Regions from separate parts of the Mesorhizobium sp. U510 genome, predicted to be linked through region 3. Evidence: riboswitches for the same ligand, from Rfam matches in the RefSeq annotation. Region 3 holds a riboswitch; each other region holds the start of a gene.
The links. A riboswitch is a leader RNA that binds a small molecule or an ion and turns the genes downstream of it on or off. The one in region 3 is predicted to bind thiamine pyrophosphate.
Positions count from the first base shown of each region.

Region 1: linked by a shared signal. The riboswitch ahead of thiB (thiamine ABC transporter substrate binding subunit) and the one ahead of thiC (phosphomethylpyrimidine synthase ThiC) in region 3 are both predicted to bind thiamine pyrophosphate.
Region 2: linked by a shared signal. The riboswitch ahead of ACLGL5_RS28545 (YkoF family thiamine/hydroxymethylpyrimidine-binding protein) and the one ahead of thiC (phosphomethylpyrimidine synthase ThiC) in region 3 are both predicted to bind thiamine pyrophosphate.

Region 1 is NZ_CP180532.1:355,075-360,291, reverse strand. It holds gene ACLGL5_RS03620 (ABC-F family ATP-binding cassette domain-containing protein) at 45-1,865, opposite strand; gene ACLGL5_RS03615 (thiamine diphosphokinase) at 1,867-2,511, opposite strand; TPP riboswitch at 2,600-2,714, shown strand; gene thiB (thiamine ABC transporter substrate binding subunit) at 2,758-3,756, shown strand; gene thiP (thiamine/thiamine pyrophosphate ABC transporter permease) at 3,732-5,217, shown strand, end outside.
Region 2 is NZ_CP180532.1:5,527,054-5,532,270, forward strand. It holds gene ACLGL5_RS28525 (tetratricopeptide repeat protein) at 1-270, shown strand, start outside; gene ACLGL5_RS28530 (ABC transporter substrate-binding protein) at 394-1,410, opposite strand; gene ACLGL5_RS28535 (ABC transporter ATP-binding protein) at 1,403-2,170, opposite strand; gene ACLGL5_RS28540 (ABC transporter permease) at 2,167-2,916, opposite strand; gene ACLGL5_RS28545 (YkoF family thiamine/hydroxymethylpyrimidine-binding protein) at 3,026-3,634, opposite strand; TPP riboswitch at 3,625-3,738, opposite strand; gene ACLGL5_RS28550 (hypothetical protein) at 3,926-4,234, shown strand; gene msrA (peptide-methionine (S)-S-oxide reductase MsrA) at 4,315-4,833, opposite strand; gene ACLGL5_RS28560 (glycosyltransferase family 39 protein) at 5,007-5,217, opposite strand, start outside.
Region 3 is NZ_CP180532.1:1,938,731-1,943,947, reverse strand. It holds partial or broken gene ACLGL5_RS11300 (hypothetical protein) at 86-193, shown strand; gene ACLGL5_RS11295 (hypothetical protein) at 280-552, shown strand; gene queC (7-cyano-7-deazaguanine synthase QueC) at 1,079-1,777, shown strand; gene queD (6-carboxytetrahydropterin synthase QueD) at 1,777-2,133, shown strand; gene queE (7-carboxy-7-deazaguanine synthase QueE) at 2,130-2,867, shown strand; TPP riboswitch at 3,146-3,257, shown strand; gene thiC (phosphomethylpyrimidine synthase ThiC) at 3,365-5,215, shown strand; gene thiO (glycine oxidase ThiO) at 5,212-5,217, shown strand, end outside.

The sequences.
Region 1 (5,217 bases), 1.6 Mb from region 3:
TCGACAAATCGTTGTCGATCGATTGGCCTACGGCCGAACGCTCCTCACCCTTCCATCTCCTCGCGCAGCATCTCCAGCTCCAGCCACTCTTCCTCGAGCGCGGCCAGCGTCGCGCGTTCCTTGTCGAGGGCGGCGATGGTTTTCTGGAAGGAGGCCGGATCGCGCTCGTAATAGGCCGGGTCGGCGATGTTGTTCTCCAGGCGCGAGATCGACGCGGTCACCGCCTCGATCTTCTTGGGGAGCGATTCCAGGGCGAATTTCTGCTTGAACGACAGTTTCTTCGCCGGCCCTTTTGGCGCCGCCGGCTCGCTCTTGCCTTGCGCCTGTGCATCAGGGGCTTCGGCCCTGGCGCGCGCCTTGCGGTCGTCGAGCCTTGTGCCGCCGCGTTGCGCCAGCATGTCGGAATAACCGCCGGCATATTCGACCCAACGGCCGCCGCCATCCGGCGCGATGATGCTGGTGACGGTGCGGTCAAGGAAATCGCGGTCGTGGCTGACCAGGATGACGGTGCCGGCAAAGCCGGCGACCAGTTCCTGCAGCAGTTCCAGCGTCTCCATGTCGAGATCGTTGGTCGGCTCATCGAGCACCAGCAGGTTTGCCGGTCGTGCCAGCACGCGCGCCAGGATCAGCCGCGCCCGCTCGCCGCCGGACAGTTCGCGCACCGGCGTGCGCGCCTGCTCCGGCTTGAACAGGAAATCCTTCATGTAGGAGACGACATGGCGCTGCTCGCCATTGATGACGAGGTTTTCGCCGCGTCCGTCGGTGAGGTATTGCGCCAGCGTCTCCTGCGGGTCGACTGCCTCGCGCTTCTGGTCGAGCGTGGCGATTTCCAGATTGGTGCCGAGCCGCACCGAGCCAGCATCCGGCGCCAATTCGCCGGTCAGCATCTTCAAAAGCGTCGTCTTGCCGGCGCCGTTCGGTCCGACGAGGCCGACGCGATCGCCGCGCTGGATGCGGGTCGAGAAGCCCTTGACCACGGCGAGGTCGCCAAAGCTCTTCTCGATGTTCTTCGCTTCGATCACCAGCTTGCCGGATTCGGCGGCGTCGCTCGCCACCATGGTCGCGTTGCCTTCGGCGCCCCTATGGCCGCGGAAACGCTGGCGCATGGTCTGCAACTCGCCGAGGCGGCGCATGTTGCGCTTGCGCCGCGCCGTCACGCCATAACGCAGCCAGTGTTCTTCACGCACGATCTGGCGGCCAAGCTTGTGCTGCTCGCGCTCTTCCTCTTCCAACACCTGGTCGCGCCATTCCTCGAAATGGCCAAAACCCTTGTCCAGCCTGCGGGTCTGGCCACGATCGAGCCAGACGGTGGCGCGCGACACGCGCTCCAGAAAGCGGCGGTCGTGCGAGATGACGATGAGTGCCGAGGAGGTGCGCACGAGCTCCTCTTCCAGCCATTCGATGACCGACAGGTCAAGATGATTGGTCGGCTCATCAAGCAGCAGGATGTCGGGTTCCGGCGCCATGACACGGGCCAGGGCTGCGCGCCTGGCCTCGCCACCTGAGAGATCACCCGGCCGTTCCTCGCCGGTGAGGCCAAGATGCTCCATCAGATAGGAGGCGCGGTAGGGATCGTCGGCTGGCCCGAGGCCTGCCTCGACATAGGCACGCACGGTGGCGAAACCTTCCATGTCGGGCATCTGCGGCAGATAGCGGACGGTTGCCGAGGGCTGGCGAAACACCTCACCGTCCTGCGGCTCGATCAGGCCGGCCGCGATCTTGAGCAGCGTCGACTTGCCGGACCCGTTGCGGCCGACCAGCGCGATCTTGTCACCGGCCGAAGCCGTCAAGGCAGCACCGTCGAGCAACGGTGTGCCGCCGAAGGTCAGTCTTATCCCGTCGAGATTGAGAAGAGGCGGGGCCATGTCAGCTTTCAGGTAGTGGATACGGATGCGCGAGCAGCAGCGCGCGGCCGTGGCCGAGCGCGATGTCGAGGCGGCCCCGGACCTCGTTGGAAATGGTCAGCGACGAGCCGAACGCCACTACGACCTGGTTCAACGGCCATTTGGCGCCGGTGACGGTCAGGCCGGCAAGTTCGGAAAAGCCGAGGATCGAAAACAGCGTGCCGTCGGCATAGTCGAAGCCGGCCGTTCCCGACAGCAACGGGACACCTTCCTGGGCGCCGCTGGTCAACAGCACCTCGGTTCCGGCTTCGGCCAGGCGCAGGGCGAGCGCCAGATGCAGGAAAGCGTGGTCGGCGCGCTTGCCGCCGAACGCGCCCGCCAGCACCAGGCTAGTCGCGCCACGCTCGAGGGCTGCGGCAATCGCCAATTCGCCGTCGGTCTTGTCCTTCTCCGCCGGGAAGGTTCGGCGGGGCACTGCGGCGAGGTCGGCGGGGAGATCGGCCGGCACCGAATCGAAATCACCCACCCATAGTTCCGGCACAAGGCCGAGCAGCCGGGCATGGCCGATGCCGGCGTCGGCGGCAATGATGCGCGAGCCGTCGACCTGGCGGTCGAGCCGGGGCGTGCGGATGAGATCGCCGCCAAGCAGGATGGTGAATGTGCTCATATCCGGTGGCCTGTACCAGCCCGGCAGCGGAAACGGAAGGCCGGCAAACTGCCACTTGCGCGGTTCCCCGGCCCGGCCTATGTGTCGAAACGCTCTAACGGGGTGCCGGACGCGATCTTCGCGGACCGGCTGAGAGGCAGTCTCGCCAACCCGCTGAACCTGATCCGGTTTGTACCGGCGGAGGGATTAGACGTTTCGGACAGTCCGGCGCCTCAATTCCTTGCAATTCGAACGAAGGAGGCGCCGATGCGCACGCTTTTATACGCTCTTGTCTCGACCATGGTCGTGGCGCTGTCCGGGCCGGCCTTGGCCAAGGACAAGCTCACCGTCTACACCTATGAAAGCTTCACCGCCGACTGGGGGCCAGGCCCGGTGGTGAAGAAGGAATTCGAGGCCGAATGCGGCTGCGACGTCGAGTTCGTCTCGGTCGCCGATGGCGTGGCCCTGCTCAACCGCGTCAAGCTAGAAGGCGCGTCAACCAAGGCCGACATCGTACTTGGCCTCGACACCAATCTCACCGCCGATGCCAAGGCCAGCGGGTTGTTTGCCCCGCATGGCGCGGTCTCCGATGTCAACGTGCCGGGTGGCTGGAGCGACGATACTTTTGTTCCCTTCGACTACGGCTATTTCGCCGTCGTCTACGACACCGAAAAACTGAAGACGCCGCCGAAGAGCCTGAAGGAACTGGTCGAAGGCAGTGCCGACGACAAGATCGTCATCCAGGATCCGCGCACCTCGACGCCGGGCCTCGGCCTGCTGTTGTGGGTGAAGTCGGTCTATGGCGACAAGGCGCCGGAAGCCTGGGCCAAGCTCAAGACGAAGGTGCTGACCGTGACGCCGGGCTGGAGCGAGGCCTATGGCCTGTTCACCAAAGGCGAGGCGCCGATGGTGTTGTCCTACACGACCTCGCCGGCCTATCACATGGTCGCCGAGAACACGCAGCGCTACCAGGCCGCTTCTTTCGAGGAGGGCGAATATCTGCAGATCGAGGTCGCGGGAATCACCACGAACGGAGCCAAGAACCCGCTGGCGGCAAAATTCATCGCCTTCATGACCGGGCCGAAATTCCAGGACGCGATCCCGGAGACCAACTGGATGTTCCCGGCCGGAAAGACCGACAAGCCGCTCAACCCGGCCTTCGACAAGCTGGTCAAGCCGACCAAGACCCTGCTGTTCAGCCCCGAAGAGGTTGCCGCCAACCGCAAGGCCTGGGTGGATGAATGGCTGGCGGTGATGAGCAAATAGGCAGAGTGGTGACGCCGGCGCAAACCACGGATTCACGCGTCAGCGCCGGCATCATCGCGCTCGCCGCGATCACGCTGCTGATCGGCGGCGCATTCGCGGGCCTGCTCGTCGAAGGCGCCCATGATTTTTCGGGAGCCTGGGCGGCCTTCGATCCCTACCTGCTGCGCGTCGTGCGCTTCACGCTTTGGCAGGCAGTCCTCTCGACCCTGCTTTCGGTGATCCCGGCGCTGTTCGTGGCGCGCGCCCTGTCGCGGCATCCGCGTTTCTTCGGCCGCGCCTTCATCCTGCAACTCTTCGCCGTGCCGTTGGCGCTGCCGGCGATCGTCGCGGCGCTTGGCATACTGGCGCTGTACGGCCGTGCCGGCTATTTCGCCGGCCTGTTCAGCGCCGCCGGCAGCCAGGGTTGGCCAGGCATCTATGGCTTGTCCGGCATTCTCGTCGCCCACGTCTTCTTCAACCTGCCGTTGGCGACCCGCCTGTTCCTCGAGGCGCTGCAGACGATTCCCGCCGACCAGTGGCGGCTGGCAAGCCAGCTCGGCATGGCGGCGGGGCCGGCCTTCCGGCTGATCGAATGGCCGACGCTGCGCGCCGCTCTGCCGGGTGTCGCCGGGCTGGTCTTCATGCTCTGCATCACCTCCTTCACCATCGTTTTGACGCTTGGCGGCGGACCGGCGGCAACGACGCTGGAGGTCGGCATCTACCAGGCGCTGCGCTTCGATTTCGATCCGGCGCGGGCGGTCGCCCTGACATTGCTGCAGATTGCCTTGACCTTCATCGTGGTGCTGGCGCTGACGCGGCTTGGCGCCAATGTCGTCGGCGACACCAACCTGCCGGTGGCGCCGCGCCGTTATCTCTCCGTCGACACGACCGAGGCGTCACTCAACGCCGTGCTCATCGTGCTGGCGCTGCTGTTCGTTATCGGACCGATGGCCGCGACCGTCTCGGCAGGCTTGGGCGCCGATCTCGGCCGGCTCGCCGGCGAGGCCGCTGTCCGGCAGGCGACGCTGACCAGTGCGGTGCTCGCTTTCCTGTCGGCGCTGCTTTCAGTGATGCTGTCGTTGGCGCTGACCATGGCGCGACGGGCACTCGCGTTGAGGCGCCGCGCCGGTCGAAGGACACTGCTCGAACACGCCACGGATACCGGCGCCGGTTTTGTGCTGGTCGTGCCGCCGATCGTCATCGGAGTCGGCTGGTTCCTCCTGCTGCGCCATGCCGGCGACGTCTTTGCCATCGCCCCGGTCATGGTCGTCACCGTCAATTCTGTCATGGCGATGCCTTTCGCGCTGCGCGCCGTCCGTCCCGCCTATGACGCGGCGAGCGAGCGCCACGAACGGCTCTGCGCGCAGCTCGGCATTTCCGGCTGGGCCAGGCTGCGGCTGGTCGACTGGCCGTCATTGCGGCGGCCGCTCGCCACCGCCTTCGCCTTCGCCATGGCGCTGTCGCTCGGCGATCTCGGCGTTA
Region 2 (5,217 bases), 3.4 Mb from region 3:
GGCAGGCATGAGGACGTCGCTGCGTTGCGCGATTTCGAAAAGGCACTCAGCCTCGATCACGGAAACCCCTTTGCTTATTTGGGCCGAGGCGTGATCCGGACCAGCAGGGCGGACTATGACGGCGCCATCGCCGATTTGAGCCACGCGATAAAGCTTCAACCGGATTTCGCCACCGCCTACAACGCGCAAAGCCAGGCGTGGGAAGCCAAGGGCAACCACAAGCGCGCCGAGGCCGACCGCAAGAAGGCGCTGAGCCTTGGCGCGAAGTAAGGTTCGAGAACGCTGCCAGATGACGCGTTGAAAAGCTTTGAACGATGGGAAGCTTTCACGCCAACCGAGCGCCTTTGGCTAGCCAGCCATTCCCTCGAGGCGCGAAAGGCAGACCGACGCACCTTACCCCAGAGCTGAATTGCTGAAATACCCTGCAAAATCAGGGCGCTGCGTCAGAACCTTACCATCCGCGTCGCGCAAAATGCCCGCTTTGAAGAGATAGTCGCCGATGGCGTCCATCTTGGCCGGATCCATCGTACCGATGGCGCCGTTCTCCGCGCGCAGATAGTGTCCGTCGATCAACGCCTTGAGCGATGCTTCGATCAATGCCGGATTGGTCAAGGCGTCCTTGTTGCCGGCGATCAGCAGCGCGGCGGCTTCGGCCGGATGATCGACGGTGAACTGATAGCCGCGCCGCGTTGCCTGGATAAAGGCCGACGCTAATGCCGGGTTTGCCTTGAGATAGGCTTCGCTCGACGAGATCAGCGTCGTGTGCTCGTCCGGCACGCCGTAGTCGGCATAGACGAAGCTCCGCTGCTTGACGCCCTTGAGTTCGGCCTCGACGCCCTCCCAGGTCGAGACCTCGAGCGTGAAGTCGACCGAGCCATTGGCCAGCGCTTCATAGGCGGAAGTGCCGAGCGTCACCGTTTCGAAATTGCCCTTGCCGCCGTCGTGGCGGATGATGGTCGAGATCAGTGCGTTTTCCCAGGCGCTGCCGAAACCGCCATAGGTCAGGCCGTCAAGATCCCTGGGAGTTTTGATCTCGCTGCGCGCCGCATTGAAGACCACGCGGCCGGTTTCGGACTGCACCACGGCGTAGACGGCCTTCAAGTCGGCCCCGCCGGTCTTCTGGCTGAACAGGCTGATGGTGCCGTTGATGCCGAAGTCGGCAACGCGGTTGGCGACCAGCGTGCCGGCGCCGGTGTCACTATAGGGTAAAATGTCGACCTCGAGGCCGGCCTCGCGGTAAAATCCCTTGTCGCGGGCGACGAACAGCCCGATGTGGTTGGTGTTGACAGTCCAGTCCAGCGCGACGGTGACTTTTTGCGTCGCGGCGAAGACGCGGCTCGCTCCAGCGATCAGCGGAAGACCGCTGGCAAGGGTGAGCAGCAGGGCCTGCCGGCGTGTCATATCAGTCATGGTCATGTCCTTTGGATGGTTGAGGGTTGAGCAAGATGTCGAGGATCTCGGCCTCGAGTGCGCCGGCCTGCTGCGCGGCGGCGCCAGTCGGATCTCGCGGACGCGGCAAGGGCACCGTGATCTCACGCAACACACGGGCCGGACGCGCCGACAGCACATAGATGCGGTCGGACAGGAACACCGCCTCGCGCACATCGTGGGTGATCAGCAGCGCCGTCCACCGATGGTGACGCCACATCTGCTCGAGCCAGCGCTGCATGGCCGCACGGGTCAATGCGTCGAGCGCGCCGAACGGTTCGTCGAGCAAAAGCATGTCGCGCTCCTGCACCACCGTGCGCAAAAGCGCCGCGCGCTGGCGCATGCCGCCGGAAAGCCGTGCCGGAAAATGCCGCTCGAAGCCGGCAAGGCCGAACTCTGCAAGCAGCGGCGCGACCCGCGCCCGCGCTGCCTGGCGTCTGACGCCTTGCACTTCGAGCCCGAGTGTCGTGTTGTCGAGGATGCGCCGCCACGGCATCAGGGCGTCGCGCTGCGGCATGAATGCGAAATGCCGGCCATGGTCGTCGAGCGGCATGCCGTCGAACAACATCTCGCCTTCGCCATGCTCGGCACCCGTCAGAAGCTGGAACAGCGTCGACTTGCCGGCGCCCGAAGGCCCAAGGATCGAGACGAATTCGCCGGCACCGACGCTGAGCGAAATGTCGGCGAGCACGTCGAGCCCGCCAAACGCCTTGCGCACATGCCGCAATTCGAGCCGGCTCATCGCCCCGGCCCCTTCCCTGCCGGCTGACGGCCGATCCGTTCCCAGGGCATGGCGAGGCGCTGCAAGAGCGCCGTCAGCCCGAACAGGATCAGCGTGAGCGCGGCACTCACGCCGACCGCGGCCAGCACCAGATCGGGGCGGAAATTGTTCTTGGCGTTGAGCATGTAGATGCCCAGTCCCTTGGCCGCACCGGCATATTCGGCGAAGATGGCGCCGACCACGGCATAGGTGATGGAGATCCGCAGGCCGGCGAAGAAATAGGGCAGTGCCGAAGGCAGCCGCGCCAGAACGAAGACACGCCAGCGCCCTGCCCCCATGGCGCGCAGCATCTGGCCGATCTCCACCTCGGTCGCCTCGTAGCCCTGCACCAGAGCCACCAGCATCGGGAAAAAGGTGACCAGCGCCACCAGCATGATCTTTGGCGTCAAACCGAAGCCGAACCACAGCACCACCAGCGGCGCGATGGCCACCAGCGGCAAGGTCTGGCTGACGATGAAGACAGGAAACAGCGCGCGCCGCAGCGGCTGGAAGAAGTCGACCAGCATCGACAGCGCGAAAGCGGCGCCGAGCGAGCAGGCAAAGCCGATCAGCGTGGCGCGGATGGTGGGAACGGCGTTGTCGATCAGCGCCTCGCGATTGAGCATCGCCTGTTCGAAGACGCGCGACGGCGCCGGCAGGATCGTCGGCTTGATGCCGGAATAATTTGCGTAGAGTTCCCAGGCCACGAGCAGCAACCCGACCGACATCACGGCCGGTGCCGCCCTGGCGAAGAGACCCGCGAGCTGCCGCGGGCGGCTTGACGACAATGAGACCACGAGAGGACAACCTTGACCGCGCGACGAAAGCGCGTTCTGTTCAGACAGCGGTAGGGCTGTTGGCGGAAACCGTGACGTCAAGGGTTACGTGGCCCGCGCCCGGTCCGAAGCGGCAGAAGGCTTCGTTCAGCGCCGAAAAGATCGCGCCGGTATCGCCGCGCAGTTTGGTGCAAAAATTCTTGGAGCGATCGTAGACGCCGGACTGTTTCAGGAAATCGATGCAGCCATAGATCTCATCCATGTGGTCGCCGGTGCCCATCACATAGAGCGAGAACTGCGCCGCCGCCGGCTGGCCGGTGGCAGCAGCACTGCGCACGGCGGCGATGGCGGCTTCCTTGCGCGGCCCGAGCGGCCCGACAGGCCCGCCAGACGCGTCGGAGCGGCAGATCGGATCGTCCGGCTCGCCAGGACAGCCGCGCGAAATGGCGGCCGACAGCACGCAATGCTTGCCGCTCTGCGCCGCCGCCACGAACAGGTCGCGCAGCGCCGGGAACAACACTTCGGGCGGCCCGACCAGCAAGGTCGAGATGTCGTCGGTTTCGATCCGGAGCCTGTCCCGGTAGGGATCGAGCGCGCCGAGCGCACCCAGGATGACGCCGACGAAATCGTCGGCCATGGGATATAGGGAAATCTGTGCGCCTGAAAACATAGCCCGCCTCGCTCCGCTGGTATTACCCAGATCAGCTTCTAGGGTCTGTGGGCTTGCCGCCCCCGTCTCAGCCCCGACCGTACGGAGCACCCCTGTGGATGGACGCGTTAAAGCACCATTCGAACGGAAGGGGAAGCCGTTTTTTCAGCGCACCGGGCCAAAAGCGTTGCACCAACTCTGGCCGTTGCGTGGACGCTGGCGACGCCGCGCAATCGGAATTTTATGGGGAACCTTCGCCAAGCCGAGAGGTTGTCCCACCGGTCGCAACGCGGCGAGTTCGGAGGCAAAACCATGTTCATGAAAATCCTCGCAGCTTCGGCGTTCACCGTTGCGCTTGCCACTTCCGCGATGGCGCAAAGCAACACCGCAAACGGCATGGATGGGTCAGGCGGCAGCGGCCACTCAGTGACTGTAGACCCGAGCACGCCGGCTTCGCCCAATACGGTCGATCCGGCAATTACCAACAGCACCACCATCGCGCCGGGCGACATGAACTCCAATGCGGATCGGAATTGCCCGACCAACCCGCAAGGTGCGCAGTCCGATGCCAACGGCAATTTGACGGCGCCCACCGTGAACGACAACAACTGTGGCAAGTAAGTGATTGTCCAAAAACAAAAAAGCCGCCGGACATCCGGCGGCTTTTCGATATCACTTCCAACGATGCTTTGTGCCAACCGTTAGGATGCGGCCTTTTCGCGAACCGGCAGTTTCCAGCCCGGCCTGACGAAGTGGCAGGTGTAGCCGTTTGGATATTTCTCCAGATAATCCTGGTGCTCGGGCTCGGCTTCCCAGAAGGCGCCGGCCGGCGCGACTTCCGTGACGACCTTGCCAGGCCACAGGCCGGAAGCATCGACTTCGGCGATGGTGTCTTCGGCGACGCGTTTCTGCTCGTCGCTCGTATAGTAGATCGCCGAACGGTAGCTCATCCCGACATCGTTGCCCTGGCGGTTGCGCGTCGTCGGATCGTGGATCTGGAAAAAGCGCTCCAGCAGCGTGCGATAGCTGATCACGGCCGGATCGAAATTGATCTCGATGGCTTCGGCATGGGTGCCGTGGTTGCGATAGGTGGCGTTGGCTACATCACCGCCGCTATAGCCGACACGCGTGGAGATGACGCCGGGATAGCGCCGTATCAGATCCTGCATGCCCCAGAAACAGCCACCGGCAAGCACTGCGCGTTCGGTCGAAGTCGCCATGTCACGTCTCCTCAAAAGGCAATTCCAGCTCATGTAGCGGTTTCCCGCCCGGAATTGCGCGGACAAAATTGGATTTACCAATAAATGGGCATTGTCGTCCGCTTCGTCCAGTCGCGTGGAAACAACGCGGCCATGAGCGAACGATATCACGACGCGGTCGGGATCGAACCGTTTCAGTTGCCCGGATGCAGGGTCCGGCTGTCGACGGCAAGCGGCGGATACAGCGTGCCGGGCGGAATGGCGGCAAAGCTGATTGCCACCGGCGGCGCCGTGCGCGACCAATTGAAAAGAACCGTCTTGACCGGGAGGTTGCCCAGCCATGTCTGCAACTGCGGCGGAACGTCATGCCCTGGCCAAACCATCAGCATGCCGTGGTCGTGCAAG
Region 3 (5,217 bases):
ATGGCGTCGCCTAGGGCGCTGGACCCAAGCAGGAACCGATGCTTGGATCAGTTGGGGCGACGATCAGCGCCGACAATGTCTTGCCTTGCGACGCCTTCAGAAAGTTGTTTCTGGAATTGCGTTCGATCAAGGCCCAGCGCAAAACCTTGATGCAGTCGTCGCCGCCGCAATCTTCGCCTTCGGCTTTGTCTACATCCATCCGTTCGAGGACGGAAACGGCCGCATTCACCGCTACCTGATCCACCACGTCCTTGCCATGCACCGCTTCAATCGCCGGGAGTGGTGTTTCCCGTCTCGGCCGCGATCCTGGACCAGATCGACGAGTACAGGCGCGTGCTGGAGAGCAATTCGAAGCGCCTTCTGCCATTGGTCGAATGGGAACCGACGCCGCAATTCAACGTCCGGGTGCTGAATGACACCGGGGATTTCTACCGATACTTCGATGCAACCCCGCACGCCGAATTTCTTTATGCCTGCGCTCGGCGGACGATCGAACGGTACCTTCCTGGCGAAACAGCTTTTCTGCAGCGCTACGATCAATTCCGGCAATAGGTGAATGCCTTTATCGACATGCCCGAGCGGCTGATCGATCTGCTCTTCCGTTTCCTTAACCAGAATGGTGGCCCCTATCGAGCCGCGCCCTCGGAAAGGAATTCCCAGCTCTGACCAATGACGAGGCGCGGCGGCTCGAGACGATCTATGCGCAGACCAGAAAACGGCAAAGCACGAGGCAGAAGCCTTTCACTGGACTGCCGGTCGACCCTTGCGTTGTCGCCGAAACTCGGGACGTCATGTTCTGGGGCAAACCGGACAAGCCGAAGGTGTGTCGGGAATGCTGCTGGGCCACGGCAGTGATTTCTGCATCGTCTATACGCCTATATACGCAGTGCCGGCGTCAGCACCCCAGCGGTCGAAGATACGCGACAAGTCGCGTGCAAAGTCATCCTGGGGACGCTGACAACAAGGTACGTGGGCTCAATCGCGTGCACCCCATTCACAAAACCGGCTCCGTGGAGTAGTGGGAACGCAGAGAAATCTCCGGTCGCAGCCTTACCCGGTCAAAACAAGGATTCAAACCATGAATGCCCTCGTCATCTGCTCCGGCGGATTGGACTCTGTTTCGCTCGCTCACAAGGTGGCGACCGAGCAGAAACTCATTGGCCTGCTTTCGTTCGATTACGGCCAGAGGCACAAAAAGGAACTCGGCTTTGCCGCTATGTGCGCCAAGCGGCTGGGTGTTCCGCACCAGATCGTCGATATCCGCGATGTCGGCCGGAACCTGAGCGGCTCGGCGCTGACTGATAATGTGGACGTGCCCGACGGGCACTATGCCGAAGATTCCATGAGAATCACGGTGGTGCCGAACAGGAACGCCATCATGCTGGCTATCGCCTTCGGGGTTGCCGCCGCGCAGAAGGCCGATGCGGTGGCCACTGCCGTCCACGGCGGAGATCATTTCATCTATCCCGATTGCCGGCCCGCTTTTATTGACGCCTTTCAGACGATGCAGAACCATGCGCTCGCAGGCTACGCCGATATCCGCCTTTACGCTCCCTATGTGAATATGTCGAAGGCCGACATCGTCAGTGAGGGGGCAAGGTACGCCACACCGTTCGAGGCGACGTGGTCCTGCTACAAGGGCGGTGCACGTCATTGCGGTCGCTGCGGGACATGTGTCGAACGGCGCGAAGCATTCGATCTGGCCGGCATTGCCGACCCGACAGATTATGAGGACGCGGACTTCTGGCTCCACGCTATCCAGACAAGGAGCGCGTGATGTTTCGCATTACCAAAGAGTTCCACTTCTCGGCCTCGCATCAGCTCACCTCCTTGCCACCAGATCATCAGTGCGCGCGTCTACACGGCCACAACTACATCGTCGTAGTGGAGCTGTCAGGTGGCGAACTGGACGAGCATGGCTTTGTGCGCGACTACCAGGACCTGGCTTCGCTCAAGCACTACATCGATGCGACGTTCGACCATCGGCATCTTAACGACGTGCTGGGGCATGACCGTGCCACAGCGGAATGTCTGGCCAGGCACTTCTACGACTGGTGCAAGGTGCGGCTACCACAAACCTCCGCCGTGCGCGTGAGCGAGACGCCGAAAACCTGGGCGGAATACCGGCCATGACGTGCGCGTCGCATCCCGGAATCCGCGTGAGCGAGATTTTTGGGCCGACCATTCAGGGCGAAGGCATGCTGATCGGCTTGCCGACGGTGTTCGTAAGAACGGGCGGGTGCGATTATCGCTGTTCCTGGTGCGACAGCCTGCATGCGGTGGACAGTCGCTTCCGCCATGATTGGGAGATGATGTCAACCGATGCGGTCTGGCAAAAGGTCATTGCGCTTTCCAGTGGTCAGCCCGTGATGGTGTCGCTGTCGGGCGGCAATCCGGCCATCCAACCGCTTGGCGGGCTGATCGACCGCGGGCATAGTGAGGGCTACCGTTTTGCATTGGAAACCCAAGGCTCGGTGCCTAAGGAATGGTTCGCCGATCTCGACGTGCTGGTGCTCAGCCCCAAGCCACCCTCAAGCGAAATGACGACAGATTGGGCCGCGTTCGACACTTGCGTCGAGGCGGCGCAGAATAAGCCGCGGATGGCGCTCAAGCTCGTCGTCTTCGACGATGATGACTATGCCTATGCCAAGGACGCCGCGGCGCGCTACCCGCAATTACCCGTCTATCTGCAGCCCGGCAACCACACGCCGCCGCGTCCCGGTCACGAAGACGATTTCATCGACATGGCCGGTGTGATGAAACGCATGGAATGGCTGGTCGAAAAGGTGACCCGTGACAGGTGGTTCGAGGCGCGTGTACTGCCGCAACTTCATGTTCTGCTTTGGGGAAACAAACGGGGCGTCTAGCCCACGCGGAAGGATTGCCGATGACGAGCAAGACAGACATCTAAAGCAATCTCATCCAATTGGGCGATAGCAACGTCGGTCCAAGAAAGCCCGAAAATGCCGTGCTGGAAAATGTTTCGAATTCGCATGATGGCTCGGCTATCGTGGGCGCTTCGCCGCTCCTATAGGCGTGAGTTGCTCTCGAACGAGCGCGAGCTTTCTGCCCGGTTTATTTGGCCGCCGATCAACGCTGCGGACCGAATGCGCTTGACAAGATAGCGCCGGCCCGTTCAATTCCAAGCATTCACCAGGGGAGTCCCGGCAAGGGGCTGAGATACTGCTAGAGCGCGCAGTGACCCGTTGAACCTGATCCAGTTCATACTGGCGTAGGGACGGTGCAAGCGCTTTGCGGGAGTTCACGCCCGAAGTCCTGTTTCCAAGCAGGGCGACCAAAGCGTCTTTTCATCCTTCCGGCACAGAACTGGGTCTCCAATGCATGAGCAAAGGAAGCCCTCTAGATGAATGCCCTCAACCCAGCCGTCTCGACGGGACCGCTGCCCGCCTCGCGGAAAATCCACAAATCCGGCGTCCTCCACCCGCAGATCAGGGTGCCGATGCGCGAAATCTCCGTCCATCCAACGGCCGGCGAGCCGCCCGTCATCGTCTACGATCCGTCCGGCCCCTATACCGACCCGACAGTCGAAACCAGCATTGAGAACGGCCTTGCACGGCTTCGCCATGAATGGATTATCGCGCGCGGCGATGTCGAAGCTTATGATGGCCGCCATGTCCAGCCGGAAGACAACGGATTCGCGGTGGGCGAGCGCCTGACGCCGGAATTTCCCATTCGCAACCGGCCGCTCAGGGCCAAGGCCGGCAAGGCGGTGACACAGCTTGCCTATGCGCGCGCCGGCATCATCACGCCCGAAATGGAGTTCGTCGCCATCCGCGAGAACCTTGGCCGCGAGAACCTCGGCCGCGAGATCTTGCGCGGCAAGCTTCAACGCGACGGCGAAGCCTTCGGCGCGGCGATCCCCGACTTCGTCACGCCGGAATTCGTGCGCGACGAGGTGGCTCGCGGACGCGCAATCATTCCCGCCAACATCAATCATCCCGAAAGCGAACCGATGATCATCGGCCGCAATTTCCTGGTGAAGATCAACGCCAATATCGGCAACTCGGCGGTCACCTCTTCGATGGCCGAGGAAGTGGAAAAGATGGTCTGGGCGATTCGCTGGGGCGCCGACACGGTGATGGACCTGTCGACTGGCCGCAACATCCACAACATCCGCGACTGGATCGTGCGCAACGCGCCGGTGCCGATCGGCACGGTGCCTCTCTATCAGGCGCTCGAAAAGGTCAACGGCATTGCCGAGGATCTGACCTGGGAGGTGTATCGAGACACGCTGATCGAGCAGGCCGAACAGGGCGTCGACTATTTCACCATCCACGCCGGCGTGCGGCTGCACTACATCCCGCTGACCGTCGACCGGGTCACGGGCATCGTCTCGCGCGGCGGCTCGATCATGGCCAAATGGTGCCTGCATCATCACCGGGAGAGCTTCCTCTACGAGCATTTCGCCGAAATCTGCGACATCTGCCGCGCCTATGATGTGTCCTTTTCGCTCGGCGACGGCCTTCGTCCGGGCTCGATCGCCGACGCCAATGATGCGGCGCAATTCGCCGAGTTGGAAACGCTCGGCGAACTGACGAGAATCGCCTGGGCAAAGGATTGCCAGGTGATGATCGAGGGGCCCGGCCACGTACCGATGCACAAGATCAAGGAGAACATGGACAAGCAGCTCGCTGTGTGCGGCGAGGCGCCATTCTATACGCTTGGACCGCTGACGACCGACATCGCGCCGGGCTACGACCACATCACCTCAGGCATCGGCGCCGCCATGATCGGCTGGTTCGGCACCGCCATGCTCTGCTACGTCACGCCCAAGGAGCATCTCGGCCTTCCCGATCGCAACGACGTCAAGATTGGCGTGATCACCTACAAGATCGCCGCCCATGCCGCGGACTTGGCGAAGGGCCATCCGGCAGCGAAAACCAGGGATGATGCCCTTTCGCGCGCGCGCTTCGAGTTCCGCTGGGAAGACCAGTTCAACCTGTCGCTCGACCCCGAAACCGCGCGATCCTTCCACGATCAGACCTTGCCCAAGGAGGCCCACAAGCTGGCGCATTTCTGCTCGATGTGCGGGCCGAAATTCTGCTCCATGCGCATCTCCCACGACATCCGCGCCGAGGCACAGAAGGAGGGCATGGCCGCGATGGCTGCGAAATACCGCGAGGGCGGTGATCTCTACATGCCGGCTGACGAGACCGGCGTACCGCTCATGCCGGAGGCGCCCGAACCGTCATGAGG